4 regions of the Companilactobacillus sp. y65-5 genome follow, and region 3 is predicted to be linked to each of the others. Evidence: predicted binding sites of a transcription regulator. Region 3 holds the regulator's gene; each other region holds the start of a gene.
The links. Region 3 encodes NrdR, which represses ribonucleotide reductase genes. Its sites were predicted from a motif close to ACACNATATATNGTGT; they were not measured.
Positions count from the first base shown of each region.

Region 1: the regulator NrdR is predicted to act here: its motif matches at 6,727-6,742, upstream of nrdJ (ribonucleoside-triphosphate reductase, adenosylcobalamin-dependent).
Region 2: the regulator NrdR is predicted to act here: its motif matches at 1,850-1,865, upstream of nrdD (anaerobic ribonucleoside-triphosphate reductase).
Region 4: the regulator NrdR is predicted to act here: its motif matches at 4,414-4,429, upstream of nrdH (glutaredoxin-like protein NrdH).

Region 1 covers NZ_BAAJOA010000008.1:133,816-141,738, reverse strand. Annotated here, with positions in the region: gene AC27FM_RS11755 (sensor histidine kinase) at 1-218, opposite strand, end outside; gene AC27FM_RS11750 (helix-turn-helix domain-containing protein) at 426-1,271, shown strand; gene AC27FM_RS11745 (flavodoxin) at 1,486-2,163, shown strand; gene AC27FM_RS11740 (ferric reductase-like transmembrane domain-containing protein) at 2,164-3,444, shown strand; gene AC27FM_RS11735 (cyclophilin-like fold protein) at 3,460-4,485, shown strand; gene AC27FM_RS11730 (alpha/beta hydrolase) at 4,547-5,374, shown strand; gene AC27FM_RS11725 (NAD(P)-dependent alcohol dehydrogenase) at 5,390-6,442, shown strand; gene nrdJ (ribonucleoside-triphosphate reductase, adenosylcobalamin-dependent) at 6,774-7,923, shown strand, end outside.
Region 2 covers NZ_BAAJOA010000004.1:2,138-10,060, forward strand. Annotated here, with positions in the region: gene AC27FM_RS07985 (ABC transporter ATP-binding protein) at 1-22, opposite strand, end outside; gene AC27FM_RS07990 (ABC transporter permease) at 25-1,086, opposite strand; gene AC27FM_RS07995 (TetR/AcrR family transcriptional regulator) at 1,087-1,611, opposite strand; gene nrdD (anaerobic ribonucleoside-triphosphate reductase) at 1,953-4,172, shown strand; gene nrdG (anaerobic ribonucleoside-triphosphate reductase activating protein) at 4,108-4,689, shown strand; gene AC27FM_RS08010 (heavy metal translocating P-type ATPase) at 4,828-6,627, shown strand; gene AC27FM_RS08015 (DNA-3-methyladenine glycosylase) at 6,622-7,245, opposite strand; tRNA gene AC27FM_RS08020 (tRNA-Glu) at 7,373-7,444, shown strand; tRNA gene AC27FM_RS08025 (tRNA-Val) at 7,451-7,523, shown strand; gene AC27FM_RS08030 (hypothetical protein) at 7,686-7,923, shown strand, end outside.
Region 3 covers NZ_BAAJOA010000004.1:129,450-137,372, forward strand. Annotated here, with positions in the region: gene polA (DNA polymerase I) at 1-1,284, shown strand, start outside; gene mutM (DNA-formamidopyrimidine glycosylase) at 1,313-2,140, shown strand; gene coaE (dephospho-CoA kinase) at 2,137-2,730, shown strand; gene nrdR (transcriptional regulator NrdR) at 2,752-3,234, shown strand; gene AC27FM_RS08660 (DnaD domain protein) at 3,246-4,628, shown strand; gene dnaI (primosomal protein DnaI) at 4,631-5,539, shown strand; gene thrS (threonine--tRNA ligase) at 5,842-7,788, shown strand; ribosomal protein L20 leader region at 7,853-7,923, shown strand, end outside.
Region 4 covers NZ_BAAJOA010000005.1:161,486-169,408, reverse strand. Annotated here, with positions in the region: gene AC27FM_RS10075 (DUF711 family protein) at 1-135, opposite strand, end outside; gene AC27FM_RS10070 (ACT domain-containing protein) at 146-415, opposite strand; gene nrdF (class 1b ribonucleoside-diphosphate reductase subunit beta) at 554-1,564, opposite strand; gene nrdE (class 1b ribonucleoside-diphosphate reductase subunit alpha) at 1,577-3,742, opposite strand; gene nrdI (class Ib ribonucleoside-diphosphate reductase assembly flavoprotein NrdI) at 3,729-4,100, opposite strand; gene nrdH (glutaredoxin-like protein NrdH) at 4,103-4,333, opposite strand; gene AC27FM_RS10045 (LVIS_2131 family protein) at 4,618-5,253, shown strand; gene AC27FM_RS10040 (DUF2187 domain-containing protein) at 5,302-5,502, opposite strand; gene AC27FM_RS10035 (guanylate kinase) at 5,587-6,144, shown strand; gene AC27FM_RS10030 (C40 family peptidase) at 6,372-7,079, shown strand; gene AC27FM_RS10025 (hypothetical protein) at 7,232-7,609, opposite strand; gene AC27FM_RS10020 (MFS transporter) at 7,726-7,923, opposite strand, start outside.

The sequences.
Region 1 (7,923 bases), on a different contig from region 3:
TATCCTTGGTAAATAAGTATAAAAATAGGTATTATTAATATTGTACTTACGTTTGATGAAAAGTTATCCAAAAAAGTAAGGAATATATCAGCTACTATTACTAGCATGATATTAAATTTTGATATTGATTTTGGAATAAGCATGAATGAAATAACAAAAATTAACATTGTGTTTGTGGCGTCTAATAACAACCAAGGAATGGATGATAGTGTACCCAAATTATGATTCTCCTTTTTAAATGGATTTTTAATAATTATTAATGAATATAAGAAATTTATCGTTAATATTTTTTTCCTAATTATTGTTTAAGACGTACAAAATACATGCTAACATAACTAAAATAATAATTATTGTGTTTTTTTAAAAGGTAAAAAATAGTCTCAAGCGGTAATGCCTCACTTAATTGTAATGAAAGGAGTAATTCTATGTTCTTAGGTACGGTGATTTATGATAAAAGGCGTATTTTAAATCTGACTCAAAACGATCTAGCTTCAGGCATTTGTAATCAAAATACAATTAGTAAAATGGAAAAACATAATATGAATCCTCAGATCGATGTGTTGATAAAAATTTGTAAGAGATTAGATTTATCACTGAATGATGTTTTTAGTGACTTTTCTAGCGATTCTAAAGAAGAAGAATTTATCGCATTAGATGAGATTGAAAGTGATATATTACTAAGTAGACTGGATCAAGTGAATGAGAAAATAGCTCTAGTTAAGGACGGAATCGATACTAAGAACGTTGCACAGTTTGACTTCATTAATTGTATTCTTTTTTTTAAAAACAGTAGTTATGATAGAAGTTCGTTCTATGCCGACAAAGTTTTGTTAGATACAAAATCAGATAATAATAACATTTATACATTGATGTCGTATCTCATTAAAGGCGTTATTTCTTGTTATCAAGAGTATGATGATATGTCTAAGTATTATTTTGGGATCGTAGAGGATTCTTTGAAAGAAAATTTTAATATTTCAAATTCAAATAGTTTGGAAATATTGTTTATCTGTAAAGAATTAGGAGAATCGTTGATAAAGGTTAAGGAGTACAACGAATCTATTAACATTTCAAAACGAGGGATTAATTATGCTAATGAAAAACATGTCTCATATTTCATTGATGAGATAAATTATAACGTTGCTCTAGGCTTAAAAAATAAATCAGATAAGAGGCAATTTGATCGATATAAGAATATTGCATATTATTGTGCAGACTTATTAAACAATAAAAATTTACAAGAAAAAATAAAGTCAACTTTAGAACGATGAGTTATAAAACAATGTATATATATTAAGCACTCAGCAATCTGCTGGGTGCTTTTTATTATGTGATCATCACCAATCAACATATAACAATAACTTATACATATCTATAAAATATGTGTATTTGTCATGAGCTTATAACGCACTTATACTAATCACAAGTTATTTTCAGTAAGTAAAGTTTTTTTTAGTGAATATTTTCAGTATGAGGAGTGATTGTATGGGAAAAAAGATTTTTTTGATTATAGGAGCTATTGCAGTGTTCATCGGTTTATTCAGTTGGAATTTGTCACAGAGCCATAAGGCAAGTAATCGCGATCCAACAAAGAATTCAATTACACAAAAGTCGCGTGAAACTAGCTCTAGTACGAGCAAAAATAGTGACAAGATTCTCATCGTATTCTTTTCACGGTCTGGGACCAATTATCCCGATACAAATTTGAAAATAGGTCATACGCAGAGAATAGCTAATGAAATCGCAAAAGTTACGGGTGGAAATAAGTATCAAATTCAAACGGTCAAGGCATATCCTAAAAATTATGACAAAACCGTTGATCAAGCTGAGAACGAGCAACAGAGAAATGCTCGACCAAGGATACAAGGACCATTGCCAGATCTATCAAAGTACGACACGATCTTCTTCGGATATCCCATTTGGTGGAACGACATCCCCATGGCGGTTCAAACCTTTATGGATCAAGCGGATTTGAATAACAAGACGATCATTCCATTTTCAACCAATGAGGGTTCAGGTTGGGGAGACTCATTATCAACTATCAAGAAGAAGTATCCTCAAGCTACTATGAAAAAGGGATTTGAGATCGAAGGCCAACAAGCCGATCATTCGCAACAAAAGATCGACAGTTGGTTAAATAAATTAGGCTATGGAGGGAAGTAAATGTTAAAAAAATATCCGCTGGCATTATATTTGGTTTGGATCATGGCATTGATCATCTTCCCTTTGCCATTAGTATTGATTCTAAATTGGGAAATGAGTTCGTCAGCAACTAGCCAATTGTTATTAATTGATTCAGGACTAGTTGCCTACACTTGGTGGTTGTTTGAAGTCTTCTTATCCACACGACCATTGTGGTTAGACAGGCTGATAGGCCTGCCAGCTACGTATTCCATTCACAGCTTCTTAGGAATAGGCGCCTTGCTTTTAGCCTTTGTTCATCGGCATTATTTGATGTCTATGGGGCGTTGGATAATCTTAACCGGTGATTGGGCTTGGTATTTGATTATCTTCGGCATAATTTACGCAATGGTCTTTTTGTCAGGCTGGTTAGTCGATCGACTACCAGTTATAGCAAAGGTCAAACGAAACTTACAGTTCTTTTTTAAACATCAAGTATCGATATGGATTCACCGACTTAATTTAGTTGCGATCTTGTTGATTTGGCTACACGTACATCTGATCGGTCGAATCAATACTCATTTTGGTTTCATGATCATATTTGACGCATACACAATTGTTGTTTTGACCAGTTATCTGTGGAAGCATTGGGCGGTTTCAAATCAATTAGTAGTGGGAAAAATCGAGAAAATCGCTTCTTTGAATAATACTGTTCAACAAATAACAGTAAATTTTGGACACAAACACAATCTATTCATGCCGGGAGATTATTTTTTCGTAACCTTTCCAGAGATTTCTAAAGAAGCACATCCGTTTTCTGTCACTAATGACACCCTGTCTGCACCGAATCTAGTAGTCTTTACGATTAGGGAATTAGGCGACTACACGAAACAGATTGCAAATTTAAAAGTCGGTAGTCCAGTCAAAGCTGAAGGACCGTTTGGTAGATTTGAGTCGATCGTGGAACAAGACTCTAGACCGTTAGTATTGATCGGATTAGGAACGGGAGTTGCTCCACTGATGAGCTTAGCAGCAGCGTATCATGATCAACGTAAAATACACGTATTGTGGACGGTACACAGTGCCGAAGATATGTTTTTTGATGAGGATTTTAAGAATTTAGAAAATAAAGATTTCAAATATCACGTACAGGTCGGTAGATTGACTAAGTCACAATTACCCGATCTATTGGATTTAACCGAAGTCCAGAATGCCCGCTTTATCACGGTCGGTGGGTCTAAGGCTGTTTTAGAAGTAGAAAAAATGTTAAAAAAAATAGGCGTTCCGTCGGAACACCTAACTGATGAAAGATTAACTATGTAGAGGAATGGTGACAAAATGAAAAAAAGAAATTTATTGATTACGATGATATTGATACTGGGATTGGTTCTCACAGCTTGTTCACAAAAGAGTAGTTCCAAGACAGCTTCATCATCATCAGCCGTAACGGCTACTAAAACTAATAGCAACGCTAAGAAAACGTTGATCGTGTACTATTCGTTGACTAATAATACTGATACTTTAGCAAAGAAGATTCATAAGGTAGGAGATATAGATATCGTTAGGATCGATGCCAAAAAAGCTTATCCAACTGATGACAATGATTCTATTAATAGCCGTGTGAAACGTGAAAGTCAGAATAATCAATATGATCAGTTGACTAATGTACCGAAAGATCTAAATAAATACGATACGATTTTGGTAGGATATCCTATCTGGAGTAATGATATTGCATATCCAATTCAATCATTTTTGTCACAGAATGCTGACAAGTTAGCTAATAAGCGGATTGTTCCATTCAGTACCAGTGCAATGGCAGATTCTGCAGCTATCAAGCAAACGAATAATACAATCAAAAAACTAGTTCCACAGGCAACTATTGCCAAAGGCTTGAACTTGACGTCTGGTGATGCTAGTTCTAAAAGGATTCAGAATTGGTTAGATGCAAATGCCTTCGTTCAAAGGACTAAGTCTGAAACCAAAAAAGATTCATCTGCCAGCACAGCTATTAAGGTAGAGATAAATGGCCGTAGTTTTGATGGCTATTTGAATGATTCATCTGCCAGCCAAGATTTGATCAAGTCACTCCCACAAACATGGACTTTTAAGACTTTTGCCTCAGGTTATCCTGAAAAGTATGCCAAACTTGATAGTGCCTTGAATACTGCGGGGATGTCAGGTGATGATCCTAAGAGTGGAGATATTGATTATAATTCAAACAATCAGAGTTTATTCTTATACTATGGTCAAGTAGGACAATTCGATGAGCTACACAATATCGGTCATATAACATCCAATGGTTATCGTCAATTTATCAAATCTCAATCAGGAAAAATTACAGTTAAAATTTCGGCTGTAAATTAGTGTAATTATGAAGAAAAATATCATTTTATGGATTTCAATGATTATATTAGTGGTGTTAGCCATGAGTGGATGGCTATTTTATCAACATCGAAGTCAGACATCACAATCAACTAGTGAAAGGAGCCAACAGATGGATTATCAAGTAGAAACAGTGCATGTAAAATACAATAATAAAAATTTGTATGGCAAGTTATATCTTCCTGATAACGATCGAAGAAGATCAGCCCCAACAGTGATTCTTTCACACGGTTTGACAGGTACCTATGAGGATACTTCGGTCTATGCACGTCCCTTAGCACGAGCTGGATATGTCGCATATGTATTTGACTTCAGTGGTGGAAGCGATAGTAGCCGAAGCACTGGGAAGACGACGGACATGTCGATTTTTACTGAAGCTGATGATCTAAAGGCTGTCATCGATCAAATTACGAAGCGACCAGAAGTAGATGCTTCACAAGTTTTCTTGGCAGGATTGAGTCAAGGCGGAGCAGTCTCAGCTATTGTGGCAGCTGAATTAAAAAATAAAATCAAAGGTGAAATATTGTTATATCCAGCACTAGTCATCCCTGATGAAGCAAGACAGCGATTCAGTAATGTTAATCAAATTCCTAAGACAGTCGATAATTATATGACCGTAGGACGGACATACTATAGTCATTTACTAGATTACAATATTTGGGATCACATCAAGGGTTTTCAGGGGAATGCACTCTTGATCCATGGAAGTGCTGACGATGTGGTTCCGGATAGTTATTCTAAAAAAGCAGCCAAGGTCTTGCCACACGCCACAGTAAAGATAATCAAAGGCGCTGGACACGATTTCTATGGAGCTGATGCCCAGTTAGCAACCAAATATATGTTAAATTATATGCGTAATAATACTAAATAAAAGAAGGACAATCTCATGCCAGAAATAAAAGTTAAAGCTTTAGAAGCCAAAAGTGCCAAATTTGATTCATTCCATCATACAGTCATTACTCGTCGAGCTTTGAAAGCGGACGATGTGGCTATTGACATCAAGTATTGTGGAATATGTCACTCAGATATCGCCCAAGTAGAAGGCATCGGAACTGCCTTTGACCATGCGATCGTACCGGGACATGAAATATCCGGTATCGTCAGTGCGGTGGGTTCAGAAGTTACCAAATATAAAGTTGGTGACCGAGTAGGTGTTGGTTGTTTCGTAGATTCTTGTGGTGAGTGTAAGTATTGTAAGGCAGGACAAGAGCAATTTTGTGAAAAAGGTTTTGTTTCCGTCTTCAACACGCCTGATTATGAGGGAAAAATCACTCAAGGTGGATATTCTCAATCACTCGTTGTTAAGGAACATTTTGTTTTGAGGATTCCGGACAATTTAGACTTAGCTGAAGCCGCACCTTTACTATGTGCTGGCATCACAACTTACAATCCATTGAAGCGCTATGGTGTTGGAAAAGGTACGAAAGTTGCTGTTATCGGTCTAGGTGGTTTGGGTCATATTGCTGTTCAATTCGCTAACAAGCTAGGTGCTGAGGTGACCGTCTTAGGGCATTCAGAGAAGAAGCGAAACGAAGCCAATCAATTTGGTGCCACTGGTTACGAGATCCTCAAAAATTCAAGCGACTTCGATAAGCTCAATGGAGAATTCGATTTTATTCTTAATACGACTGCCGTGGCACTCGACCTAGATGAATATCTTAAATTATTGAGCGTCAATGGAATCTTTTGTTTCGTAGGATTGACGATGGATGAACAAAAATTCAATTTATTCAGTATCTTCAATAAACAAGGTACTATCACGGTTTCTAATGTTGGTGGCATTGCTATGACACAGGAGATGTTAAACTTTGCGGCCGAAAATGATATTCACCCAATGATCGAGATGATCGGGATAGACGATGTGTCTACGGCTTATCAACGTATTATTGACAGCGATGTTCATTATCGCTTTGTAATTGACATGTCCACTTTGGAATAGAATATCTAAACTACCACAAAAAAATATTTTAAAAAAGACTTGAAATTATGCAAAATAGCCTAATTAAATTTATGATTGCTTATCAAGCGATAAGCATATTAGAATGGTAGTTGCGGATTTAAAATATCAAGTTGAATTGAATTATGTCAAAATTTAATTCCAAAAAAAAATTTTTATGAAAACAAATTTATAAATAACGTAATTGACGGTGTTTATAGTTATGAAAATCAGGTTCACTTATTTGTTTAACAAACACTACATCTTGTTATATAATTCGAGATGAGATACCATATATAGTGTTATTTCTAAGCAAATGGAGTGAAGCAATATGATGAACTTATTAAGAAAAATCAAATTAGACGATGAATTTATCGACGAAATCAAAGCAACGGTGAAACCACATTGGGGAGAACTTGGCTGGGTAACTTATAAACGTACTTATGCGCGTTGGATCCCAGAATTAGGACGTACCGAAAATTGGTCAGAAACTGTTAAGCGTGTTGTTGAGGGTAACATCAACCTTGACCCACGTTTGAAAGATGATTCATTGACAGAAGAACAATATCAAGGCTTGGTTAACGAAGCTAAAGAACTATACAAGTTAGTCTACGGATTAGCAGCCACTCCATCAGGTAGAAATCTCTGGATCTCTGGTACTGAATACCAAGATCGTAACGGAGACGCTCTGAACAACTGCTGGTTTATTGCAATCAGACCACAGAAGTACGGCGAAAGTCATATTCTTCCTAGTTATTTGACGGAAGATCAAGTTGCCGTATCAATGCCATTTTCATTCATGTTCGATCAATTGATGAAGGGTGGCGGAGTTGGCTTCTCCGTTGTTCCTAGCAACATGAAGCAAATGCCAGTTGTGGATAAGAAAGTTGATTTAACTGTTCTTATCAGCAAATCTAGCGCTTCTTACAAGGATTCTATCGAAGCCGGTGCGATTGATCGTGAAACATACTTGAAGGATCATGACATCGCTGACGTACGTTTTTACAAGCTTCCAGATACTCGTGAAGGTTGGGTCATTGCTAATGCTAATATGATCGACGCTCACTTTGCATCTACTAACGCTGAAGGTGTGAATGACGTTGTCCTAGATATTACTGATATTCGTCCTAAGGGTGCTAAAATCAAGGGATTTGGTGGTACTGCATCAGGTCCTGTGCCATTGATCGAGATGTTCTTTGATATCAATGAAGTATTGAATGGTGCAGTTGGTAAGCAACTTACATCAGTTGATTGTACAGATATGGGTAACTTGATCGGTAAGACGGTCGTTGCTGGTAATGTGCGTCGTTCAGCTGAGTTAGCTCTTGGTGGATCCACAGACGATGACTTTATCACTATGAAACAAGACCAAGAGAAGTTATATCATCACCGTTGGGCTTCAAATAACAGTGTTTCAGTTGATTCTAAGTTTACTAAGTATCAACCAATCGCAGACTCGATCGTTCACAATGGTGAACCCGGTA
Region 2 (7,923 bases), 130 kb from region 3:
TATTCAATTCTAATGTTGTCATTATTATCCTCCGATTACACTTACTGGGTCGACGTTTAAGATTATTTTGATAGGAATCAATGATCCTAGGAGGCCGGTCAAGACTAAGCCCATTCCGACACCTGACAAGATAGGTATATTAAAGCTCATTGGGACTGCGGCGGGCATTGCCAGTGCCGTTATAGAAGTCAATGCAGCACCGATGACTAATCCACTAATAACCAGGGTTACTGATTGAGTTATAGTTGCACCGACTAGTGTTTTAGCAGGAATACCTTGGGCTCTAAGTACTGCGTAGTTCTGGATTTTTTGAATCGTTAAGATATATAAGAACACCGCTATAACGATGAGTGAGATTACCATCAAAAAGGCGATCATAAAGGTAAAGGTTGAATTCTGTGCTGAATATCCCGGCAATTTGGAGACAAAAGTCGATTTGGAATAAGTCTTTAATTGCTTGTCAGTAGTTTTGAAATTGGTATTTTTGGAGACGATGGCGCTACCGACAAATTGCTGGTCGATATTCTTGAGTGTGTTCCAAACAGAAATGTCACCATATATTACAGGTGCGATATTAAGTTTGGCATTTTTAGTGAAACCAACGATAGTGTATTTTTTATCAGATGAGTTGAATTTGATTTTGTCACCCAACTTGTAGCCGTCCGTCTGAAATTTATCGTCAACGACGACTTGATTGCTATTATTGACTTTGTGACCTGATGAAAGGGTGATGTTTTTAGCGATGAATTGATTATCATGGAGTCCCAAAAATTGTGCGGATTCCTTAGTTTTACCAGCTTTTTTTGCTACAACCGAAGCCTGCCCGATATATGCTTCTTTAGAGCTAAGTTTAGTATTCTTCGTCTCATCTTTAGTGATCAATGATTGGGACATACTGATATTAGAGTCCTTATCCAAAATGACACTCTTGATATTCCATGAATCGATCGCATCAGTATTTTGTTGTGCTAATCCCATTGCTAGGCTAGTTAAGATGAAGATCAGATAACAGATCAAAACTATCATTCCGATGATCAAGCCGTATCTGACTTTTTCTTTTTTAATTTCTTTCAGTGATAAAAACATTTATTCGTCCTTCTTTGCTAATGTACGCAAGACATTAGAGAGTTTGTTTAAAATCATTTCTTTCGCACTGGGATCGATCATTATTTGTTTGATTGCATCGTGAATAATGACCTGCGTCGCCCATAAATATTCATTTCCATTTATCAAATGATTATCAAAAGTAGAAATAAAAAAACTTTCGTTGTAGAGCATGTGCATTTTGACAAGTCCAAAGTAGCGACTGTCCGTGCTCTCATCAACAAAATCTTTTGTTTGTTGGACATAAGTATCTGGATCGTATTTCTCAGTATCGCTAGTCTTGATATTTTGGTGTATTTCACGTAAGGCCTGATGGTATAAAAACTCGTATGAGTCTTTCAGATCATCAAAATACTTATAGAAAGCACCGCGTGCGATTCCTGATTCTGCGACGATTCGTGAGACTTGTGCATCTGCCAAAGTATGATTGGTGAATTCATTCAATAGTGCATCTAATATACGAGATTGTTTATCTTTATTTAAGTTTTTAAATCGTTTAGTAACCATATTCTCTCCTCGTGACACCGTGTCACTTTTTGTATATTGCAATTATGCGTGTGCGTCGAAACTTTGTCAATGGATTTCACTTAACTTCCGATAAGTGAAAAATTATTTCATATATTATTGGCATAAAAATTAAAATATCCAAAATAATTAACTAAATTAAATCCTTGATTTTTTAGGTGCTTTTTGGATATATTAAGAAGGTTGATTAGATAAAAAATAATTTATCGCTCATAAGTTCGTACTACATATAGTGTTGTAGTACTTCACATACATACAAGATGTTGATTTTAGTTTCTGAGACCCATATAATAGAATCATTATTCAAAAAGGTTGTGTGTGATATGTACGAAGTAAAAAGCCAAAATACACTGGATACTTTGAAGAGTATTCCAGTTCTAAAGAGATGTGGGGATAAGACAGAGTTTTATCCATACAAAGTAGATTTTGTTCTAAATAAATTGATTGATGATCAAAATACAATCAAAAAAATTGAAGATGACTTGGTATATAAATATCAAGATTCATTTGTCATCGAAACTTCTCAATTGCATGATGAAATTGTCAGCTTATTAAAGAAGTATCACTTGGTCAGTCAGGCTGATGAATACCAAGAATATTACGATGCTGAACAACAAAATTTTCAAAATGCTACCAACGTTGAAGCCAATATCAATAAATTATTTGGTAACAATGAGAGAATCGTCCATGAGAATGCTAACAAAGATAGCAATATTTTTAACACACAACGTGACTTAGAGGCAGGGGTTGCCAGCCGTGCCTTAGGTCTAAAAATGTTACCTGAGCTAGTAGCGAAGGCACATTTACGTGGTGACTTGCATTGGCATGATTTGGATTACTCACCAGTGACTCCAGAAACCAACTGTTGTTTGATCGACTTCGATGAAATGTTCGCTAATGGTTTCAAGATCGGTAACGCTTGGGTTTCATCCCCAAAATCTATTCAAACTGCTACTGCTCAGATGTCACAGATCATCGCTAATGTTGCTTCATTGCAATACGGTGGCTGTTCAGCTAATAGAATCGATCAATTACTAGCTCCATATGCAAAACTCAATTATGAGAAGCACATGAAAGATGCTCAAATTTGGGTTGCCGAAGAAAAACGTGAAGCTTTTGCAAAAGCTAAGACTAAAAAAGACATTTATGATGCAATGCAGGCCTTGGAATACGAAATAAATACACTTTATTCCTCACAAGGTCAGACACCATTTACAACTATCAACTTCGGTCTTGGTACTAACTGGATCGAACGTGAGATTCAAAAGTCTATCCTAGAAATCAGAATCAAAGGTCTAGGTAAGGAACACCGGACGGCAATTTTCCCTAAATTAACTTTTACTGTTAAGCGTGGACTTAACTTGAATCCAGAAGATCCTAACTACGATATCAAAGAATTAGCTTTGGAATGCTCAACAAAACGGATGTATCCTGACTTGTTGATGTATGACAAGATCAAAGAAATAACCGGTAGTTTCAAGACACCGATGGGTTGTCGCTCATTCTTACAAGGTTGGAAGGATGAAAATGGCAAGGAAGTTAATTCCGGTCGGATGAACCTAGGTGTTGTAACAGTCAACTTACCTAGAATCGCCTTGGAATCACACGGTGATGAGAATTTATTCTGGGAAATATTCGAAGAAAAAATGAAGCTTTGCAAGTTAGCACTAGAGTATCGTGTTGAACGTACTAAAGAAGCTAAACCAGAGAATGCACCATTGTTATACATGTATGGTGCCTTCGGCAAACGTCTAAAAGCAGGTGAAAGCGTTGATGAATTGTTCAAGAATCAACGTGCTACAGTCTCACTAGGTTACATTGGTCTGTATGAAGTATGTACCGAGTTCTTCGGTAATCAATGGGAAGATAACCAAGAAGCACATGACTTTGCAGAAAATATTGTTAAAGCATTGCGCGACAAATGTGCTGACTGGGCTAAGGCAAGTGGCTATCATTATAGCTTGTATTCCACTCCAGCTGAATCACTAACTGATACATTCTGTCGTGATGATATCGAAAAATTCGGTAGAATCACTGATATTACTGACAAAGAATACTATACGAACAGTTTTCACTATGATGTAAGAAAGCATCCATCTCCATTCGATAAACTCACATTCGAAGAGATCTTTCCACACTATGCTTCTGGTGGTTTCATCCACTATTGCGAATACCCTAATTTGAAACAAAATCCTAAGGCACTAGAAGCCGTTTGGGATTGGGCATACGATCATGTCGGCTATCTGGGAACTAATACTTCGATCGACCAATGTTTCAAGTGTGGTTTCAAAGGTGAGTTCAATTCAACTGCACGTGGTTTTGTTTGTCCACAATGTGGTAATAGTGACCCACAATATTGTGATGTTGTTAAGCGTACTTGTGGTTACTTAGGTAATCCACAACAACGTCCGATGATTCATGGTCGTCACGTTGAAATCGCATCACGTAAGAAAAATATGACACCGGAGATGATACAAAATGCCGCAAGGTACGAAAGGGCCAAACAATCCGACTCCCAAAGAATGGCTGGCCAAGGATCTTAGTCAGCAGTACATTGCTGATTACAAACCATTTAATTTCGTTGATGGTGAGGGCGTTCGTTGTAGCCTATATGTCAGTGGTTGTCCATTTCACTGTCCGGGATGTTATAACGTTGCCGCCCAGAATTTTCGCTACGGTAAGCCGTATACGCAGGAGTTAGAAGATCAGATCATAACGGACATGAGTAAGGATTACGTCCAAGGTCTGACGCTCTTGGGAGGAGAACCATTTATCAACACCCAAGTATGTCTGAAACTATGCAAACGAGTTCGAGCTGAGTTTGGGGACACAAAAGATATTTGGTCCTGGTCAGGATACACGTGGGATGAACTACTGAAGGATTCGGATGACAAGCTAGAATTATTGTCTTTGCTCGATATTTTAGTCGATGGTCGTTTTTTGCAGGACAAGATGGATTTGACTTTACAATTCCGTGGAAGTTCTAACCAACGAATTATTGATGTCAAAAAATCATTAGAAACTGACCGAGTTGTTATCTGGGATAAATTAGTTAAATAAAATCGCTCTACCTTAGTCAGGTAGGGCTTTTTCTATACCAAAAGTATATTGCTAGTATGTGAAGTTGGCATAACAATGCAAGAATGTATTAACTATCTGACTTAAATGTTATCTTAAAGTTAAAGGAGGAGTACAAAAATGAATTCAGATAAATTAAAACTGTATAGTACTTTATTCATTGGTTTAGTGGCTTTAATCTTAGAATTTTTATTCGGTAAGCCCCTTTATGCTCAAGTCATCATCAGTGTCTTAGGACTAATATTGGCTTTTATCATGTTCGTTGATATGGTCAAAGTCCTCAAGACGGGAAACTTTGGGGTCGATTTATTAGCTATCACCGCAATTGTTGCGACGATCGTCCTCGGGCAGTATTGGGCTGGCTGGATAGTATTATTGATGCTGACAGGTGGAGATACACTTGAAGAGTACGCATCTAATAAGGCTAAGAGTGAACTTAAAACACTGTTAGATAACACACCGTCACAGGCACACTTGTTAGTAGATGGTGATGTGAAGGACGTGGATATCGACGATGTCAAAATTGATGATGTTTTATTGATTCGTCCAAAAGAACAAGTGCCAGTTGATGGTATCGTCATCGAAGGAACCTCAGAAGTCGATGAATCATCACTGACAGGTGAGTCGGTACCTGTAAGTGTAGCAGCTGATTCACACGTCATGTCAGGTTCGATCAATGGTGAGACATCTTTCAAGATGAAGGCCGATAAGATCGCTGCAGATAGTGAGTATCAAGCAATCGTCAAACTAGTTAAAGAGTCAGCTTCTAATCCAGCTCACTTTGTTCGTTTAGCCGACCGCTACGCCGTACCATTCACGATCATTGCATATGTTATCGCGGGTGTAGCTTGGTATTTGTCAAAAGATCCAGTAAGAATTGCTCAAGTACTGGTAGTGGCTTCACCATGTCCCTTGATATTAGCAGCCCCTATCGCCTTTGTATCAGGGATGAGTCGTACTAGTAGAAATGGTATTATCGTTAAATCAGGAACAGCATTAGAAAAAATTTCGTCCGCCAAGTCGATCGCCTTCGACAAAACGGGAACGATCACGCGTGGAAAACTCGTCGTGGATGAATTTAAACTACAAAGTAGTTTCGACCAAGATACTGTGTTGAGATATGCGGCTTCGATCGAACAAAACTCTAGCCATGTTATGGCGCAGGCCATTATTGACTATGCTACTGATCGTGGATTGAAATTGATAAACGTTAATGATGCAAAGGAGATCACTGCTCAAGGAATCTTAGGTACGATCGACGGTCATATAGTCAAAGTCGGTCAAGCAGAGTTTGTGGCTGATGACATTCATGATGAAGTCAGAGGTTCAGGAGTATATGTCTCGATTGACGATGAATATGCAGGTGTATACAGCCTGATGGATCAAATCAGACCAGAGTCTAAGTCAACGATTCAACGTCTGAAAGAGTTTGGCATCCATAACGTCTTGATGATCACTGGAGACAAAAAAGAAGCAGCCGATTTGGTTGCTTCAGAAGTTGGGATAACTCAGACATTTCCCAATAGTCTGCCCGAAGATAAGGTCAAAATCGTCAAGGGATTAGATAAGAGCTATCATCCTACGATCATGGTCGGAGACGGAGTTAATGATGCGCCCGCCTTGGCTCTGGCCGATGCCGGTATTGCTATGGGTTATAAGGGAGCTAATGCTGCCAGTGAATCTGCCGATGCCGTAATTCTAAAGGATGATCTTGGCAAGGTCGGTGATGTCGTTAAGATTTCACGTGACACGCTCAAAGTTGCTCGTGAGGCGGTTTTGATCGGTATCTTTATTTGTATCATCTTGATGGTGATTGCCGGATTCGGTTTGATACCAACGATCATCGGCGCCATGTTGCAAGAAGTCGTCGATACTGTAACCATCCTCTACGCCTTACGTGCTAGAAGTGACAAACTATAACCAACCGTAGGTATCAAGATCCATATCACGTTTGTAGATTTTAGATACGTATGGATTTCCTTCAACAATAAAACGCATTTTTTTAGAAGTCCAAGGCTCCTTATTCGGCACTCCGATTCGTGGTGTTGCGAGAATATTTTTAGGAGTTTGGACTTTTTTGTCGGAAAAAATAAAATTATCTGAATTTAATAATGTACCTGATAATTGCTTATCTCTGATCCCAAAGGAACGAATCCACTTGGCAGGTCCATTAGAGACGTTGAAGCCGCTTTGGTGACGGTTTTCTTCCATCAACGGCATACCTTCGATTGGTTGTAGACCTCGAATTAAGATTCCGTTAGGAGTGCCAGCTTTTTGCACACTGATATCCATATCCAACCAACTGTGGATCGAATAGATATAAATTGTACCTCCAGCTTGATATAGTGGATCATTTGCCTGTGTATGGCGACCATTGTAGCTGTGAGCCGCCATATCGTCAGGTCCAAGATAAGCTTCAGTTTCGACGATGATGCCTGAAAAGAGCCCTTGTTCGGATTTATAGGTAAAAGTATGTCCCAACATATCTTGGGCAATGTCGATTGTTTCGTTATCTTCAAAGTAATTTTGTATGTTCAAAAGTGCGCCTCCAGCTATTTTTTTGCAAAAACTTAAAAAAAGACTTGTAACGTCCATATATCTAATATATAATAATTTTTGTGCTTGAGAAAGGGATACGTAAGCGTACGGTTTCTTGACGAGTCATGACCCGTTGGTCAAGTGGTTAAGACACCGCCCTTTCACGGCGGTAACATGGGTTCAAATCCCGTACGGGTCACTATTTGGAGGATTAGCTCAGCTGGGAGAGCATCTGCCTTACAAGCAGGAGGTCACAGGTTCGATCCCTGTATCCTCCATCGAATAGTAATTTTAAGAGTTAGGATGATTCCTAACTCTTTTTTTGTGCATTCAAGTAGATGCGTAAAGTAGAAACTTCAAACTGACACGTTAACAATGACAGGGCTTTCAAAAAGGGTTATGATTATATTAATTTTAAGTGTAATGGGAGCGTGATACAAATGTTGAAACATCATTGTTCGTCAAATTGTGCGCCAAAAGTCTCTGAAGAAGATAAAGAAAAATTTGTTGCATTGATAACTGATAAGCCATGGTTGATACCAGCAACTGTAATGTTAGAAATCATACCAGTTTCTATCGTTGCCTATGGATTTTGGAAAAACTGTAATCTAAAGAGAAAGTTACAGATCGAACATCAAAAAACTGTTCGTGCATATATCGAAAAAACTAGTTCTGATA
Region 3 (7,923 bases):
AAGGCAAATGTCATTGGTGAGCTACGCGATAAAATGCTAGTTGAGTTGAAGCAGAATGATCAAGATAGTCTGTACGACGAGATCGAACTGCCATTGTCAAATGTGTTGGCAAGCATGGAAATAAAAGGTGTCAAGGTTGATGCCAGCCGTTTACAGGAGATGCAAAATGATTTTGCCAAACGATTGGGCGATATTGAGCAGCAAATATATCAAGAGGCTGGTGAAGAGTTTAATATTAATTCACCAAAACAATTAGGTGTTATCTTATTTGAAAAACTAAAATTACCTGTTATCAAAAAAACAAAGACGGGCTATTCAACTGCGGTCGATGTCCTTGAAAAATTGAAGAGCGAATCACCAGTAGTACAAAAGATATTGGACTATCGTCAAATATCAAAGATAAACTCTACTTATGCAGTTGGTCTTCAAAAGTTCATTCAACCAGATAATCGAATCCATACGATTTACCAACAGACCTTAACTCAGACTGGTCGCTTGTCATCAATCGAACCTAATTTACAAAACATACCGATCAGAATCGATGAAGGTCGTCAGATCAGAAAAGCCTTTGTACCTCAAGATGACGATTGGGAAATGTTCTCGGCTGATTATTCACAAGTTGAATTGCGGGTCTTGGCACATATTTCTGGCGATGAAAATATGCAGGAAGCATTTAAAGAAGACTATGACATCCATGCTCATACTGCTATGAGAATCTTTGGATTGGATAGTACTGATGAAGTCACACCTGATATGCGACGTAAAGCTAAGGCGACGAATTTCGGTATCGTCTACGGTATTAGTGACTATGGTCTATCACAAAATATCGGTATTACTCGTAAAGAGGCCGCTAGATTTATTGATTCATATTTTGAACAATATCCCGGAGTTAAGAAGTACATGAGTGACATCGTTAAATTTGCTCGTGAAAATGGCTACGTTGAGACGATCATGCACCGCCGTAGATATCTGCCAGATATCCATTCTAAGAACTTTAATATTAGAAACTTCGCCCAACGAACGGCTATGAACACACCGATTCAAGGTAGTGCCGCCGATATTATCAAAGTTGCGATGATCAATATGCAAAAGATGATTGAAAAAGAAAACCTTCAGACTAACTTGTTACTACAAGTACATGATGAGATGATTTTTGAAGCTCCAAAATCAGAAATTCCTATTTTGGAAAAATTAGTTCCTAGCGTCATGGATTCAGCTGTCAAACTTGATGTTCCATTAAAAGTTGGTTCAGCCCATGGTGAAAGTTGGTATGAAGCTAAATAATAAAAATAAATAGAAATGAGTGAATAGTATGCCTGAAATGCCAGAAGTGGAAACTGTTAGACGTGGTTTGATCTCTCAGATCAAAGGCAAAGAGATTGTTAATGTAGAAATCAGATATCAAAATTTAATTACGGGGGATGTTCAACAATTCATTGATATGGTTACTGGTACTAGAATCTCAGATATCGGTCGCCGAGCAAAGTTTTTGTTGATCCATCTTGATAGTGGATTTACGATCATTAGTCACTTGCGTATGGAAGGTAAGTATCGAGTATCAGCCGATCCAGCCATGATTGACAAACATTCTCACGCTATCTTCACCCTAGATGATGGTCAAAAACTTATTTACAATGATGTGCGTAAATTTGGACGCATGCAAATTTGGCGGACAGCCGATCTTTCCACAAATAAATCAATTTCTAAATTAGGTCCAGAACCGTTATCAGCTGATTTTACATTTGACAACGTAAAACCTAGGATTATGCGACATCGTAAGGATATTAAAACGGTTTTGTTAGATCAGTCGGTAATGAGCGGGTTAGGGAATATTTATGTTGATGAAGTTTTGTGGAATGCTAAGATTCATCCCGAAACCCCTGCTAATCACATGAGTGATGAAGACATTGATAATATTATTAAATACTCTAACGAAGAAATGAAAATGGGTATTGAATCCGGCGGTTCGACTGTCAGATCATATCTCGATTCAACTGGCCATGCCGGGCACATGCAAGACTTCTTACACGCGTATGGCAAAGAAGGAACTCCATGCGATCGTTGTGGTACGACAATCGAAAAAATTAAAGTTGGTGGTCGTGGCACGCATTTCTGTCCAACTTGTCAGGTACTCAAATGAGCAAAATCTATGGATTAACAGGTGGCATCGCTGCTGGAAAATCAACGGTTCGGGATTTATTAAGAAAAAATGGATGTATAGTGTACGATGCTGATCAAGTCGCAAGAGATGTCGTTCAGCCAGGGACAGAGGGTTTGGCTAGTATCGTGCGGACATTCGGTGAAGATATTTTGGAGTCAGATGGTACGTTAAATCGAAAAAAATTGGGTTCGATTGTTTTCAGTGATAAAAATCAACTTAAAAAGCTAACTAATATCACTGGACCATTGATTCGCGAGCGTATTATTCATACAATGGAACAAGCTCGTAAATCAAGTGATAAAAAAATTGTTATATTTGAAATTCAATTATTATTCGAATCAAATTATCAAGGTTTTTTTGATGGCGTTATCTGTATATATTTGCCACAAGAAATTCAATTAAAGCGCTTGATGGAACGTGATAGAATTAGTGAAGAAGCTGCTATGAAGAAAATAAAATCACAAATGTCGATGGATGATAAGCGGCAGCAGGCAGATTATGTGATTGATAATTCAGGTAGCATTAATATTTTACAAACGGAAATTTATAACTTGATAAAAAAATTGTAATACGGAAAAGAGGCTGATGATATGATTTGTCCACATTGTCATCATGATTCGTCAAAAGTCGTCGACAGTCGCCCTAGTGATGAAGGTCGTGCTATTAGACGTAGAAGAGAATGCGAGTACTGCGGGACACGTTTTACGACATTTGAAAGAATTGAAAAATCACCATTGTTAGTGATCAAAAAGAATGGCAACCGTGAAGAGTTCAGTCGTGAAAAGCTGTTACGCGGTTTAGTTCGTGCAGCAGAAAAACGTCCAGTGACCATTGACCAAATGAACGAAATCGTCGATAAGGTCGAAAATCAAATTCGTGCGACTGGCGAAAACGAAGTGGGATCACAGACTATTGGCGAGTATGTTATGAAGATACTTGCTGATGTTGATGATGTCAGCTATATTCGTTTTGCCAGTGTTTATCGAGAATTCAAAGATATGAATGGCTTCATGAAGGAAGTTCAAGAGATGATGGCCAATGATGGATCAGAAGATAAATCTGAGAAAGATTAGGGAGTGCTCAATTGGCAAAAGAATTTAATTATGATCCGACAAAATTTACACCTTTGACGGGTTATTGGTGTTTGCCACACGGGCAAATAAATGATTATGATCGTCACGTTTTGACTGATCTTTATTTGCCGTTACTTGGCACACGTGCTTATAGCATTTATTTGTTACTATGGGAAAAAATCCCTAATAAGGAATTGATCAGTGAGCGTCAAAGTCACGCGGAACTCATGAGTTTGTTGGATATTGACCTCAAAACTTTTTACAATGAACGTATCAAGGCAGAAGCACTGGGATTGATCAGAGCCTACGAAAAACATGACGACATTGGTGATTACTGTGTATATCAGTTATTCGAACCTCTGTCGCCGCATGAGTTTTTTAATGATGACTTGATGAGCATTTTTTTATACGAACAAATTGGTGAAAATAACTATCACAAAATGGTACAAAAATATTCTCAATCAAATGATATTTTGAATGATGCTAAGGAAGTCAGCAAAGATTTCTTAGAAGTATTCCAACTCAGCAATGATGACTTGATAAATACGCCGTCTGAAGTTAAATCAGCACAGTCTGAATTTGATGATGTCGAGGAGCAACAACCGACTGTCAAAATATCCGCTAATGAGCAATTGGATTGGGAGTTGATTGTTGAAAGAATTGAACAGTTATTTAAAATTTCGAGAAACGACTTATTAGAGAATCAGGATTTGATCATCAGTTTGCATGCCTTCTATGGCATCGATGAAATGGCAATCATTAATTTGATTGGGCAAACCTGCGATATTGTCAATAACAAAATCGATCCCGTACGCCTAAAAAAAGTCGTCCAAGATAGATTTGAAAAAAATGCTAACATTGCGGTAAAGACTGCGAATAATCAAACTACAACCGATAACAATCAGTCTCCAATCGTGACTAGATTTAATCGTGCTGATGACTTGCTTTTACAACAAGCGAAGTCACTAGCACCGGCTGATTTTTTGGCAGCTGAGAAGAAGAAGAGTGGTGGATTCACAGGTACGGTGGAATCCAGAGCTCTACGTGATATGGCTATGAAAACCTACTTGTCACCGGCGGTATTGAACATCATGGTGGACTATATCTTACAAAACTCACCAACGTTGACGCTACCGTTGATGGAAACCATGGCTAATGATTGGCAGCAAAATAACGTTGAAACTCCAGAACAAGCTTTGCAGAGGTTACATGATTTCAAAACTAAATCTCGCAATCCTAAGCGGAGATATTCGAATAATCGAACTCCACGTAAAACAGAACAAGGTACTGATTGGAGCAAGGTTACCTCCAAGCCGATCAATGATAAGGATGCGCAACAAAAGCAGCAAGAATTACAAGAGAGACTCAGAAAATTGAGAAATAAGGATAATTAATCATGGAAAATTTAGGATCAAAACTAGCTGAATATTTAAATTCAAAAAATCTAACTGATGATTATCGTCGTTTGATGAGTCAAGCCATGAATGATCCTGACGTGCAAAAGTTTCTAAAGGAAAATACTGAACGCATTAGCTCAGAAGCAATAGATGTCAGTGCGGCTAGTATTTATGAGTTTTATAATCATAAAACACATCAAAATGAATTGTCGAAGGGATACTATCCACGACTAGTTGTCAGCAACCACAATATCGAGGTCGTCTACGTTCCTAATGTGAGAACTCAAGATGAGGAACGTAAGTCAAATTATGAATCCAAATTCGTGTTGCTTAATATGCCTAGTGATATTCGTAAGGCAACACTGGATGATTATGATGGTGCTGGTAGGACTCAAGCCTTGTCTGAAGCAATCAATTTCATCGAAAACTATTCTAATGACAAAATATTTACACCGGGATTGTACTTAGCAGGTGATTTTGGAGTAGGTAAAACTTATTTACTTGGGGCAATTGCAAATGAGTTGTTCAAGCAAGATGTCAGAACGACTATTATGCATTTTCCAACGTTTGCTATTGATATGAAAAATGCTATCGGACAAAATAATGTTTTGGAACGAGTTAACAAGATCAAAGGTTCTGAAATCTTGATGTTGGATGATATCGGGGCTGACTCAATGTCCAGTTGGATCAGGGATGAGGTATTGGGAGTTATCTTGCAGTATCGAATGCAGGAAAACATGCCAACATTTTTCTCGTCGAATTTTTCAATGTCTGAGTTGGAAGAACACTTGTCTACAAATCAGCGTGGAGAAGAAGAGCCTGTAAAGGCAAAGCGAATCATGGAGCGGGTAAAATACCTTTCCAAAGAGGTCATAGTAAGCGGACCAAATCGCCGCTTTTCAAAATAGATTTCCTATTTCGCTTGCAAAATCAATTCATAAATGTTTCAATAAGTGCATGAAAGACAACACTTCGGTTCTATTCAGGGAGGGTACGTATACTGAAAGCTTACCCATTACTGGAGCTACCACTTTCACTAACAACTGTATAATTGTCGGTTACTTTATAACCAAAAGAGTGAAAACTGTTTTTGTGCAGTTTTAAAGTGGGTGGAACCGCGTAGAAATGCGTCCCTGAAGTATGTATACATTTTAGTGTGTATATACTTCAGGGACGCATTTTTGTTGCCCAAAAATTAGGAGGAAACCACATGTCAAAAATCAAATTAACATTTCCAGATGATTCTGTTAGAGAGTTTGATGAAGGCACAACTGTCTTAGATGTTGCAAAATCAATTAGTACTTCATTAGGTAAAAAAGCTGTCGCTGGTAAGCTTAATGACACATTAATTGATGTAGAACGTCCAATAAGCCAAGATGGCAAAATTGAAATTATTGCTGGTGAAGATGATGAAGATTCACTTAAGGTTTTGAGAAACACCGCAAGTTTGGTATTCGGTGCTGCTGCCAGTGAATTCAAGAAGGATATTCACTTTGGCGAAAAAGAATCAAATGATGATGGTTTCTTTGTTGATACAGATGACAAAAATGGTCAAATCAGCGTTGATGAACTAGAAGATATCGTTGCTATTATGCACAAAATCGTTAAGAACAATGACAAAGTTGAACGTGTCTTGATGGATAAGTCAGAACTTGTTGAAATGTTCAAAGATGATCCATTCAAGTCATCATTGATCAGTGCAATCGACTCAGTTCAAATCCCAGTATATAAATTAGATGATTTCGTTGACTTCGGTTACGATGCTATTCTACCAAGTATGAAAGATTTGAAACACTTTAATTTGCTATCAGTTGCCGGTGCATATTGGCAAGGTAAGTCAAGTAATCCAATGCTACAAAGAATCTATGGTACAGCCTTCTATAACGAAGCAGACCTTGAAAAAGATGCAAAACGCCGTGCTGAAATCAAAGAGCGTGATCACAGAACAATTGGTCGTGATTTAGATCTATTCTTCGTTGATCCCGAAGTTGGTGCAGGACTACCATACTGGATGCCAAATGGTGCAACAATCCGTCGTGTCATCGAAAGATATATTATTGACAAGGAAGTTGCATGGGGTTACCAACACGTGTATACACCAGTTCTAATGAACTTGAATGCTTATAAGACTTCAGGTCACTGGGAACACTACCGTGAAGACATGTTCCCACCAATGGATATGGGTGATGGCGAAATGCTTGAACTTCGTCCAATGAACTGTCCTTCACATATTCAAATTTATAACCATCACAAACGTTCATATCGTGAATTACCAGTTCGTATCGCTGAATTAGGTATGATGCATAGATATGAAAAATCAGGTGCCTTGAGTGGTTTGCAACGTGTTCGTGAAATGACACTTAACGATGGTCATACATTCGTTGCACTAGATCAAATCCAAGCTGAATTTAAGCGTACACTTCAATTGATGGTTGAAGTATATAAGGACTTTGATATTACTGACTACTCATTCCGTCTAAGTTACAGAGATCCTGCTAATACAGAAAAATACTTCGATGATAATGAAATGTGGGACAAGTCACAATCAATGCTTAAGGGTGCCATGGACGAACTAGGTCTTGACTACTATGAAGCAGAGGGTGAAGCTGCATTCTATGGTCCAAAGTTAGATGTTCAAACCAAGACAGCTTTGGGTAACGAAGAGACATTGTCAACTATCCAATTAGACTTCATGCAACCAGAGAAATTCCAACTAACATATGTTGGTTCAGATGGTGAAGACCACAGACCAGTTATGATTCACCGTGGAATCGTTTCAACAATGGAAAGATTTATTGCATATCTAATTGAAATGTACAAGGGTGCATTCCCAACATGGTTGGCTCCAACACAAGTACGTATTATTCCAGTTAACCAAAAACTTCATGGTTCTTATGCAGAAAATCTACTTAAAGAACTACGTTCTAAAAATATTCGTGCAGAAATAGATACACGTGATGAGAAGATGGGTTACAAGATCCGTGATTCTCAAACAATGAAGATCCCATATACAGCCGTTGTTGGTGACCAAGAAATGGCCGACGCTACTGTTTCAGTTAGAAAATATGGAGAAGAACATTCAGAGTCAGAAAACTTACCAATGTTTGTTGGTGCAGTTGTTGCAGATAACAATAACTTTAGTCGTAGAAACGGCTAATTATAAAAATAGTATTTAAACGTGTTGACAGTTCACGAGTTATCATGTATTATATTTAACTGTTGAGATTAAGCAGAAGCGCCCGCTTCTCACCTAAGCTTTATGGCCTCTAGGTTAATACGATTATGTAGATAA
Region 4 (7,923 bases), on a different contig from region 3:
ATAGATTTTTTGGACTGCTTTATCGACATCACTGTCGATACAATCCAACAGTGAGATGCCCATGGTGATAGTTCTAATATCGAGATTTTCATCCGAAATCATATGGATAGTTTCTAAAATTTTATTAGTTTCCATGAGTATCCTCCTATAGTTTTTGTACAGCGTCAAAAATTTCTTGTCTCTGGACTCTGATGTCGATACCGATTTCATCTCCAGTAGTTTTTAGAGCTGTTTGGATCTTTTCAAAATCAATTACATCACCTTGGTACTGTCCCATCAGTGTCATCGTAAAATTGTCTTGCATCAATGTCTGTGAGATATCGAGGATGTTGATGTTCAATTCAGCTAATTGTTGGCTGATCTTCGCAACGATACCAATTTTATCTTTACCAATAACCGTAATAATTAATTTCATAATACTGCCCTCCAAATTTGTACTAAAGTTGTACTATAAGTTGATTATATCCGTTACTTGGGATAATGAATAGCGTAGGTATAGAAAAAACCATACTAAAAAAAGTCGAATCGCTTCGACTTTTAATTAAATGGATTATTATTTCAACTTTTTGATTTTATTCAACAGTGAATTATCGTTTTTAGGTATACCAATATCGTAGTCTGAATCTTGCATAGCTTCAACTTCACCCATCAAGTAGCCATTACCGACTTGTGAGAAGAAGTCGTGATTGCTAGTACCGGTAGAGATACCATTCATAACGATCGGATTGACATCTTCCGCATTGCCATCAGGGAAGAGCGGCGTCTGTCCTAAGTTCATCAGAGCCTTGTTGGCGTTATAACGCAAGAAGACCATAACTTCATCGACCCAACCGATTTCAGAATACAATTCTTTAGTGTATTTTTCTTCATTATCATATAACTTGTAGAGCAAGTCATACATCCAGTCTTGCATCTTCTCTTGTTCGTCCTCAGACAAAGCGTTGAAACCGAGTTGGAATTTATAACCGATATAAGTTCCGTGAACTGATTCGTCACGAATGATCAATTTGATGATCTCGGCTACGTTGGCCAGCTTGTTATTACCTAGATAATACAATGGTGTGTAGAATCCCGAATAGAACAAGAAACTTTCTAAGAAAACACTAGCAACTTTCTTTTGTAGTGGGTCGCCAGTTTGATAAATCTCGTTGATGATCTTAGATTTGGTTTGAAGATATTCGTTGTGGTCAGTCCAATCAAAGATCTCATCGATCTCCTCAGCACTGTTCAAGGTACTGAAGATCGATGAATAACTCTTAGCGTGAACTGATTCCATGAACTCAATGTTATTGAAGACGGCTGTCTCGGCTTGGGTGCGAACGTCTTTTAACATCGCTTGGATACCGTCTTGTGATTGTAATGTGTCCAATAAGGTCAGACCACCGAAGACGTGACCTACGACAGTGTGTTCTACGTCGTTCAAAGTCCGCCAGTCGTCCAAGTCATTTGATAGTGGGATACGGGTATCGAGCCAAAATTGTGATGTTAATTTTTCCCAAGTTGCCTTATCCACGACGTCTTCGATCGCATTCCAATTGATTGCTTTGTAATATGTATCAGCCATTAAATTTTCCTCCTAGATTGAGCAACTTTCGCATTCATTGCTGCCGATTTCATCGTTGTTCTCAGTAAATGTTCTGACGTAATAAAGAGACTTGATGCCTCGATAATAAGCATAGTTACGTAAGATGCTTAGATCGCGTGTCGTCTGCTTAGGTGTCGTCTTCCATTCGTAGATGCCTTCAGGGATCTCGGAACGAACAAATAAGGTCAAGCTCATACCTTGATCGACATGTGTTTGAGCCGCCGCATAGGTATCGATCACCTTACGCATGTCAGTATCATAAGCTGATTTGTAATACTTGATCGTGTCGTTGCTCAATAGTGGAGCTGGGAAGTACAACTTACCATTCTTCTTCTCTTGGCGCTCTTCAACCAAGCGAGTCACTGGTTGTAGACTGGCAGAAGTGTTGTTGATGTATGATATAGAGCCGTTAGGAGCAACTGCCAGACGATAAGCGTTGTAGAGGCCATCCTTTTGGATACGTTCTTTCAGATCTTTCCAGTCGGCTGGTGTAGGGACGTCGATGCCTTTAAATAGTGCTTTGACAGATTCGATCGTTGGTGTGAAATCTTGCTCTAAGTAGCGGTCAAAATAAGAACCATCGGCATAGGCTGACTTTTCAAAATCATAAAACTTCTCATTACGTTCGCGAGCGATATTGTTGCTCTCGACTAAGGTCCAGTAATTCATCAACATGAAGTAGGTACTGATGAAGTCAATGGCTTCGTCTGAACCGTATTCAATGTGATTCATGGCTAGGAAAGTATGGAGACCCATAGCACCTAGTCCGATCGAGTGGCTACGCTTGTTACCGTTGACGATCGACGGAACAGCTTGGATATCTGACGCATCACTGACAAAAGTCAGTGCACGGGTCATTGAACGGATCGACTTACCAAAGTCAGGGCTAGTCATCATGTTGAGGATATTTGTTGAGCCCAGATTACAACTGATATCAGTTCCCATCTTAACGTATTCTTGTGCATCGTTGAGTTCAGATGGTGTCTGAACTTGTTGGATCTCGGTACAGAGATTACTCATAATGACTTTGCCATCGATCGGGTTATCGCGGTTGACAGTGTCGATGTTCAGCACGTAAGGGTAGCCAGATTCTTGTTGTAACTTACTGATCTCATCTTCCAAGTCACGTGCGCTGATCTTGTACTTTTTGATGCGATCATCTTGTACCATCTTGTCGTATTCTTTAGTGATATCGATGTATGAGAATGGTTTGTTGTAGACTCTTTCCACGGAATAAGGGCTGAATAAGTACATATCTTCATTGTTACGAACTAATTCATAATATTTATCAGGGACGATGACACCTAGAGAGAGTGTTTTGACACGAACTTTTTCATCCGCATTTTCTTTTTTAGCGGATAGGAAGTCGATGATATCAGGATGGAAGACGTTCAAGTATACTGCACCGGCACCTTGACGTTGGCCGAGTTGATTACTGTAACTAAAACTATCTTCTAGCAATTTCATTACTGGCAATACACCAGATGAAGAATTGTTGACACCTTTGATCGGTGAACCAGATTCTCTCAAGTTAGAGAGCGTGATACCAACTCCGCCACCGATACGTGACAATTGGAGGGCACTGTTGATCGTACGACCGATACTATTCATATCATCTGTAACTTGAAGCAAGAAGCAAGATACGTATTCACCACGGCGCTTGCGACCAGCATTTAAGAAAGATGGAGTAGCTGGCTGATAACGCTGGGCGATCATTTCTTCAGCCAAGTCAGTGGCTAATTTCTGATCGCCATGAGCATACAATAGGGCGTTGAAAAGGATACGCATTTCGTAATTCTCTAGATAGAGGTCGCCGTCATTAGTCTTCAAGATGTATTGGTTGTAGAGTTTGTAGGCTGCCATGAAGGACTTGAATTGGAAGTGTTTGTCCATCAGTTGCTGATAGAGTTGTTCGATAAACTCGAAGGGGTATTCAGAAACGACTTCTTCTTCAATGTAATTGTTAGCTATTAAATAGTCGAGATGTTCTTTCAGTGAAGCGAATTGCTTGGTATTCGGCTCAACGTTCTCATTAAAAAAGGCCTCGATAGCATCTTGGTCTTTGTTTAAAGGAATCTTACCGTCTACGGGAATATTGATTTCATTATTTAATTTGAAGTAAGTTACTTTTGTTGTATCGAGATTATTTAGTCCCAAGGTCTTTCACTACTTTCTTAAAGTTTTTGACGTCTTTATCGGTACCATTGAATTCAAATTCAAAGACGACTGGCACATCAAGTCCGTTGGCAATATCTATGGCCGTGTGATTGTAAAGCGTGTTGAAATTACGATTACCGCCACCGGCGACACCAATACAATTATTGGCGTTGGATTTGTATTGCAAAAAATCAATTACTGGATCCATCATATCATCGTCGTAAGCTGGAACTATCAAAACAAAAGGCCGACCCATTTCGTAGAAAGGATCGGCGTCGTTTATTTCGTGATTATTTAGACCGGTCTTCTTTATGAACCGTCTGGTTTGACCAGTAATTGAGTAGTAGGCGAGATCGATCATTAATCTATGAGATCTTTGAGACTATCTGGACGGAACCCGACGATTGGTTCGCTATTTTCAGGCATAACTACTGGTACGCTTTGGTAGCCTTGTTCTTTTAGGTAATCAAGATATTGTGGTTCTTGATTGATATTGTGCTCAGTAAAAGAAACATTGTGTTCCTTAAGGTATCTCTTCGTCATTTTGCATTGCATGCAATTATTCTTGCTATATACGATTACATTATTCATAATCAGTCGCTCCCTCGTGTTGTTGATTTATATAGTATAAAACATTCAATATACCATTACTAGTACCTTTTCGTGAAAAAACACAATATGTAGTATTTGATAAAATCTTATATACATCATAATGTGTGATGAAAGACTGTTCTAACAGTTTTTATCTGATATCTAACATTCTGATTTTTATTAAATTGAGTTCTTTCGTGGTAAAATTACCGTAATGACTATTATATGTTTTTCAGTTAAAATTACAAATAAATGAAAGACAATAATTTAGTAGGGAGAAGATTATGAGTTCTTGGAATTTTGTGGGAATTATCGCGTGGGTCATAGTTATCGCACTATTGGTCTTTGTGGTATTTAATATTAGAAACAGACATTTAAAAATATTAGTTGTCAAAAAGAGTGGCATCACTTGGAAAACTATCATGGTGGATTTTTTGGAAATAATCGTAGTTATTTTTGCAGTGAGTGCAATGCTCTACATGACCTTGTTCTCCAGAGTTGATCTGAAGGATAAGAATGACATTGAAATGTCTTATAAGTATGAACCGATGATCGTGCAAACTACTACTGATGGTCAAGGTTATTACGTCAAGATCAATAAAAAAGACAATCATAGTGACAATGATGTCTACCAATATTGGGTCAACAACTCGACTTACACTGTTTCAAGTCACAATGCGACGATCTCTGATGCAACGTTGCCGTTCAATATTTCTGGCATGCATATGAGTTGGCCGATGGATAAGATCAAAAAGATGGATGCTAAGTATCAGTATGCCTATGTTATTACTGCTAATGCAAAGTATAAGAATAATTTCATCAATGGATTAGGACTTAGAGCTGGTCGCTTTGCGGTGGAATACCGCGTCTTACGAGTTCCAGCTCGATCATTCATCAATGTTGAAGTACCAAAAGAATAGCATCAAAAAAGCTGAGACAATTTTGTCTCAGCTTAATTTTTACACATATTATTTGATCTTGTTGATACTTACAACGATCTTATTGTTCAATTCCATCTTGTTAGTGTCATCTTTAGGATCGTTCTTGACGATTTCCATCAAAGCTGAATGTTCATAGACCTTTTCAACTTTACCCTCGAATGGATAATCCATATCTTCATCCACTTTACAATTATATATTTCTCCGACCTTCAAATCTTCTATTTTCATATGTATAAATCTCCTAGGATTTTTTACTTAACAGACTAGTATAATAGTATAGTAGAAGAAATAATTCAATAAATAGGGTACATTATGGATAAAAAAATTATTGTGATTACCGGTGCTAGTGGTACTGGCAAAACGACGATCAGCCAATATTTAAAGAAAAAATATAATATTCCCGCCGTGATCACCCATACTACTAGGGCACCTAGGGTCGGGGAAGTCGACGGGATCGATTATCATTTTGAGACGGATGAAACTTTTCCTAAAAATCACTATTTGGAAAAAGTAGAGTATTCGGGATTTCAGTATGGATCCTCTGAAGAAAGTCTAAATGCCATGTGGGAGCGACTAGATGTCGTGAGTATCGTAGTAGATACTGCCGGGGCTATCTCTTACAAGCAAAAGTATCATGACACGGCGGTGGTGATCTTTTTGGAGACTGATATCGACACAGTGGCACAGAGATTGCACACACGTGGGGATGATCCCGAACGATTACGCAAGCGGATAAGTAGTGAAGAATTTAAAAGGGATCTCAAAATTCCGGATGAATTAAAGGGCAATTCGTACGAAATTGTTAACAAAAACATCGATTTGACTCAAAAAAAGGTCGATAATATCATGAAATCTCTTAAAATAACCTAAAATCAAGCAATTTATCAATTTACAAAAAAAGGCTATAAATGCTGTTATAACAGCATTTATGGCCTTTTTATTTTTGTGAATAAAAAAGTGTAACATTCTTATACAATTGTTGTAACAATTCTGCAATATTCAAAGTGTATTATAGTCATCGTTGAGTGATAAGAAAATAATATTTAAGAAAATTTAAACAATTAAAAAAAACACACCATTACGGGGGATTTCACATTTTGAATACTAAAATTAAAAAGAGTTTAGTTACACTTACAGCAGCAGCTTCATTAGCAGTTACAGGATTAGGCGTTTCAAATGCAACAACAGTTCAAGCTGATACAGTCGCACCTACAGCTGTTCGTACAAACAGTATGACAATTCTATATTCATCAGCTTCATCAGACGCTAAGACAACTGGTCGTGCACTTGCTGCAAATACTGACTGGGCTGTTGGTAAGTCAGCTACAGACGCTTCTGGCAATGTTTTCTATTATGTTGGTAAGAACGAATGGGTTAAGGCTTCAGACGTTACAGACATGGCAACTATTACACAAGCCGCTGCTGAAGACACAACTTCAACACAATCAGATACAGACGCTATTATCAATACTGCAAAACAATACTTAGGTACACCTTATGTATGGGGTGGTAAGACACCTGCCGGATTTGACTGCTCAGGTTTCACATCATACGTATACCAACAAGCAACAGGTAAGAGCATCGGTGGTTACACAGTAGCTCAAGAATCAGCTGGTACAACAGAAGCCGTATCACAAGCTTCAGCCGGAGACCTATTGTTCTGGGGTAGCCAAGGTGCTTCATACCACGTAGGTATCTACCTAGGTAACAACCAATACATCGCTGCACCACAACCAGGCCAATCAGTTAAGATCTCAAGTATCTCAAGCTACTTCATGCCTTCATTTGCAGTTAAAGTTCTATAAGATAATTCAAAATTAAAATCCAAGATCGCCACGGGCGATCTTTTTTTGTACCCAAAAACCAGTTTTCGTCTTCAATAATTCTAGCTACAAAAAGCCAGTGGCGAAACCACTGGCTTGATGAAGGTTATTAATAATGAAGCCGGCAATTGATGTTAAGCAGTCTCAATGAGTAGTGAAATTATTTTTCCATCTTCATCGAAACGGTAATAATCAAAACCATGTGAGGCAAAAATAGAATTGTCATCTTTTAATCCAGCCACCGACCATTCAGTTTGATAGTAGTTTTCCAAAGTTTGAGTATGGTGGATGTATTTTAATTGTTTGTTGCGACAAAAGAAGGCTCTGAAGAAAATAGCTGTTTCTTCTTTATTAGTTGCCGTTTCATCCAAACCAGAGCAGATCGTAGCATTGTCCGCGAATAGATCAATGATATCATTGACGGCTTGCTCATCGCTGGAAGCAAAATCTGATAGTTCAAAGTATTTATTTATTGTTTCAAGATTCTTATCCATAGTTTTATTCATCATCATAATGCACCTTCTTACACTTTGATGACGCTAAGTATAGGCTGATTCTGTGAAAATGCGAACAAAGGTCCTCGAAAAAGTATTATATTTTTTCGAGGACCTTTATTAATAATTTGTTTTTAATTAGTGATTTCTTTTATTTTAGTTTGAATCTTAGTTTCGTTATAGGCTAGTAGGATGACGAACATGATGACGTATAGGACTAGCGGAATGATGGCAAAATTAAGATTAATAGCCGAGATAGTCGAAGCTGACTGTGTTTTGTTGGAGACGTAACCCGTCAGTTGGAGTGATTCGGCGGTAACGAGCCCACCTAG